DNA from 2 places in the Streptomyces sp. NPDC052109 genome. Region 1 is predicted to be linked to the other one. Evidence: riboswitches for the same ligand, from Rfam matches in the RefSeq annotation. Region 1 holds a riboswitch; the other holds the start of a gene.
The links. A riboswitch is a leader RNA that binds a small molecule or an ion and turns the genes downstream of it on or off. The one in region 1 is predicted to bind glycine.
Positions count from the first base shown of each region.

Region 1 (2,382 bases):
GTGCACCACGACGCTCTCGCCGGTGCGCAGGGCGCGGCGCAGGGCGGCGTAGTGGGCGAGGCGGACCAGGGGGCGGTAGAGGGCGTAGGGAAGGAGGCGGGGCAGGCGGGCCGCGAAGCGGTCGCGGGTGTCCTGGGAGTCGATGCGGGCTCCGGCGACCGCGCGGTGCATCAGGGTGGACTTGCCGCTGCCGGGCAGGCCGGTGATCACGACGAGGTCGCGGGCGCCGAAGACCAGGGCGCGCGGGCTGCGGCCGGCGCGGGCGCGCAGATCGCGGACGACCGGGGCCGCGCGCCCGGCGCAGCGCTCGCGCGCCGGGGCGGAGGCCTGCTCGGGCACCGCGATGCCGGTGGTGGCGGTGGCGTACGCCGGGGTGCTCTTCACGGTGATCGTCCTCCCCTGTCGGCTTGGTCATCTCCATGCCCGCACTATGTAAAGGGAAGGTAATGTACGCCGTCGGCGGTTCGGTCCTCGTACTGCCACAGGTCGGTTACGAAACTCGGCTCGGCGTGCAATGATGTGGCCGCCAACTGCATACCGGCCGCTTGAATCCGCGCGGGAGAGTTCCCAGCAGCCTTCGCTGGGGCGCCGAAGGAGCAAGTCCCTCCCTTGAATCTCTCAGGCCCCGTTACCGCGCGGGCGAGGCACATCTGAAAAGCGGGCCGCTGCGTCAGTGGCTCCACCCAAGGTGCAAGCCGTGATCGTCCCTGTGGCGGTCCTGGCGAACCTCTCAGGTTCCGATGACAGATGGGGAGGAACGTTCCTCGCCCGTCCTGCTTCGCCCTGGGAGACGACCGACCGATGAGCAGTACCGAACTCCGTCATACCGCGCTCGATGCCGTGCATCGCTCGCTCGGTGCGACGATGACCGACTTCGCCGGCTGGGACATGCCGCTGCGCTACGGCTCCGAGCGCGACGAGCACCTCGCGGTGCGCACCAAGGCGGGCCTCTTCGACCTCTCCCACATGGGCGAGATCACCGTCACCGGCGCCGACGCGGCCGCCGTCCTGAACTTCGCCCTGGTCGGCAACATCGCCTCCGTCGGCGTCGGCCGCGCCCGCTACACCATGATCTGCCGGGCCGACGGCGGCATCCTGGACGACCTGATCGTCTACCGGCTCGCCGAGACCGAGTACATGGTCGTGGCCAACGCCTCCAACGCCCAGGTGGTGCTGGACGCGCTGACCGAGCGCGCCGCCGGCTTCGACGCCGAGGTCCGCGACGACCGGGACGCGTACGCGCTGATCGCCGTGCAGGGGCCGGAGTCGCCGGCGATCCTGAAGTCGCTGACCGACGCCGACCTCGACGGCCTGAAGTACTACGCCGGTCTGCCCGGCACCGTCGCCGGCGTGCCGGCCCTGATCGCCCGCACCGGCTACACCGGCGAGGACGGCTTCGAGCTGTTCGTGAAGCCCGAGCACGCCGTCGAGCTGTGGCAGGCGCTGACCAAGGCGGGCGAGGGCGTCGGGCTGGTCCCGTGCGGCCTGTCCTGCCGGGACACCCTGCGCCTTGAGGCGGGCATGCCGCTGTACGGGCACGAGCTGACCACCTCGCTCACCCCCTTCGACGCCGGGCTCGGCCGGGTGGTGAAGTTCGAGAAGGAGGGCGACTTCGTCGGGCGCGAGGCGCTCGCCGAGGCCGCCTCCCGCGCCGAGCAGAACCCGCCGCGCGTCCTGGTCGGCCTGGTCGCCGAGGGCCGCCGGGTGCCGCGCGCGGGGTACACCGTCGTCGCCGGCGGCGAAGTGATCGGCGAGGTCACCTCCGGCGCCCCCTCCCCCACCCTGGGCAAGCCGATCGCCATGGCCTACGTCGACGCGGCGCACGCGGCGCCGGGCACCGAGGGCGTCGGCGTGGACATCCGGGGCAGCCACGAGCCGTACGAGGTCGTGGCGCTGCCGTTCTACAAGCGCCAGAAGTAGACACTGGGCGCACTCGCGGTGTGACCCCGCGCACGTTCGCGCCACTCACCAGCGCATCCAGCAGTCCCCCCGTCACCAGCACTTTCCCGCGTACAGGAGAATTCAGGCCATGAGCAACCCCCAGCAGCTGCGCTACAGCAAGGAGCACGAGTGGCTGTCGGCCGCCGAGGACGGCGTCTCGACGGTCGGCATCACCGAGTTCGCGGCCAACGCGCTCGGCGATGTGGTCTACGCCCAGCTCCCCGAGGTCGGCTCCACGGTGACCGCGGGCGAGACCTGCGGCGAGCTGGAGTCGACCAAGTCGGTCTCCGACCTGTACTCGCCGGTCACCGGTGAGGTCACCGAGATCAACGAGGACGTCGTCAACGACCCGTCGCTGGTGAACTCGGCCCCCTTCGAGGGCGGCTGGCTGTTCAAGGTGCGCGTCACGGAGGAGCCGGCCGACCTGCTCTCCGCCGACGA
Region 1 is NZ_JBFAWF010000007.1:319,787-322,168, forward strand. Features, by position in the region: gene AB0L59_RS17915 (AAA family ATPase) at 1-384, opposite strand, end outside; glycine riboswitch at 547-644, shown strand; gene gcvT (glycine cleavage system aminomethyltransferase GcvT) at 802-1,920, shown strand; gene gcvH (glycine cleavage system protein GcvH) at 2,030-2,382, shown strand, end outside.

Region 2 (2,382 bases), on a different contig from region 1:
GTCGGTGCGCAGCAGCGACTCGGGGAGGGTGTCCTCGGCCGTCGCGTCCAGCGCCTCGATGTCGCCCTCGACACCGAACGCGGACCACACTGCGGCGACCTGGGCCCGCTTGGTGGTCTCGTCGCAGGCCAGGGAGACCTGGTCGGCGTCCACCAGGTGGAGGTTCACCCCGTTCTGCCGGGCGGCCGCGACGACCTCGGCGGCCTTGCCGGGCACCCGCGCGGTGAGGGTGTCGAAGTAGGCGCCGTGGACGATCTCGACACCGCCGGCCTTCAGGCCCGCGGCGATGATCGTGGCGTAGCGGTGGGTGCGCCGGGCGATGGTCTGGAGCCCCTCGGGACCGTGGTAGACCGCGTACATGCCGGCCATCACGGCGAGCAGAACCTGCGCGGTGCAGATGTTGCTGGTCGCCTTCTCCCGGCGGATGTGCTGCTCACGGGTCTGCAGCGCGAGCCGGTAGGCCTTGTTCCCGTCCGCGTCGACGGAGACACCGACCAGCCGGCCGGGCAGGCTGCGGGCGAACTTCTCGTGTACGGCCATGTAGCCGGCGTGCGGACCACCGAAGCCCATCGGCACGCCGAAGCGCTGGGTGGTGCCGACCGCGATGTCCGCGCCCAGCTCGCCCGGCGAGGTCAGCAGGGTCAGCGCCAGCAGGTCGGCGGCGACGGTGACCAGGGCTCCCAGCTCGTGCGCCCGGTCGATGACCGGCTTGATGTCCCGTACGGCACCGGAGGCGCCCGGGTACTGGATCAGCACGCCGTTGATCTCGCGCTCGGCGATCTCGGCCGGAATGCCCTCGCTGAGATCGGCGACGACGACCTCGACGCCGGTCGGCTCGGCGCGGGTCTGGATGACGGCGATGGTCTGCGGCAGCGCGTCCGCGTCGATCAGGAACAGGCCCTTCTTGTTCTTGCCCATGCGCCGCGACAGCGCCATGGCCTCGGCGGCGGCCGTGCCCTCGTCCAGCAGGGAGGCGCCGGAGGTGGGCAGACCGGTGAGGTCCGCGACGACGGTCTGGAAGTTCAGCAGCGCCTCGAGCCGGCCCTGCGAGATCTCCGGCTGGTACGGCGTGTACGCCGTGTACCAGGCCGGGTTCTCCATGACGTTCCGCAGAATGACGGGCGGCGTGAAGGTCCCGTAGTACCCCAGACCGATCATGGAGTCGAGGACCTGGTTGCGGTCGGCGAGCGAGCGCAGCTCGGCGAGCACCTCCGACTCGGTGCGGGCGCCCGGCAGGTCGAGGGCGTCGGCGTTCTTGATCACATCCGGGACCGCGGCGGCGGTCAGCTCGTCCAGCGAGCCGTAGCCGACCTGCGCGAGCATCTTGGCCCGCGCCTCCTGGTCGGGCCCGATGTGGCGCTGCTCGAAGGGGATGCCCGCTTCGAGCTCCGAGAGCGGCATGCGGTGGGCGGTCATTGCGGAGGCCTCCTGGTCTGACGCGACCTTCGAAGGGCACCACGGCACGGGTGCCCCGACGGCCTCCCCCTCTGTCATCTCAACCTGAGAGCTTCACCGGGTTCCCGAAGGCCCGGCTTTCACCGTCGGTGAGAGCGGGAGCCGTCGACGCCCGCCCTGCTTTCCAGAGTGACCTCGTCCGTGCGGTACGTGAGCCTGAGAGATTCCGGGGAGGATTTGCTCCTTCGGCGCCTCCGAGGTGGTCGGAGGACTCTCCCGCACGGGGTCAGCAGCCGCTGTCAGCCTACCAGCGAGGTCAACGCCCGAACTTTCGAGTGGCCGCCGCACTGAATGTGCTCTTTTGTAGTGCTTACGGATGAGTCGCGACCACGTGGAGGGAGAGGGACCGTGCAGACCGAGATCGATCCGCGCAACCTGATCGGCCGCAAGGCGTTCGACCGCAACGGCACCAAGATCGGCACCATCGACGAGGTCTACCTCGACGACGCGACCGGCGTGCCCGAGTGGGCCGCGATACGCACCGGCCTCTTCTCCCGCGACGCCTTCGTCCCCCTGGAGCCGAGCGAGCTCGTCGAGGGCGCCCTCCACGTCCCCTTCGACCGCGCCCTGATCAAGGACGCCCCCGACTTCGGCGTGGGCCGCCATCTCTCCCCCGAACAGGAACTCCAGCTCTACCACCACTACGGCCTGGACGTGGCCCCACCTCCGTCCGTACCGGACCACGACTTCGGGAAGCTGGCGGGCTCGGAAGAGGCCTGATCCCGGATCCCTTTCGGGGTCGGGGGCGGGGCCCCGCGTCGGCCGCTGCTCGGCGGACCGAGTCGGTCGGGTGGGTGGGTGGGAATCGAAACCAACGGCAACGGGTCGGCGGCCTCCAGCGCAGGATCGGCGACGGAAAACGTCCGTACCCTCCCCGGCAGGGACTGCGGTGTCTCGAACCGCACGGTGACCCGCCCCAGCCCACTC
Region 2 is NZ_JBFAWF010000040.1:29,797-32,178, forward strand. Features, by position in the region: gene gcvP (aminomethyl-transferring glycine dehydrogenase) at 1-1,416, opposite strand, end outside; glycine riboswitch at 1,590-1,684, opposite strand; gene AB0L59_RS40685 (PRC-barrel domain-containing protein) at 1,804-2,175, shown strand; gene AB0L59_RS40690 (DNA polymerase IV) at 2,097-2,382, opposite strand, start outside.
Region 2: it holds a riboswitch for glycine, as region 1 does, so the genes downstream of both, gcvP (aminomethyl-transferring glycine dehydrogenase) here and gcvT (glycine cleavage system aminomethyltransferase GcvT) in region 1, are expected to answer to the same signal.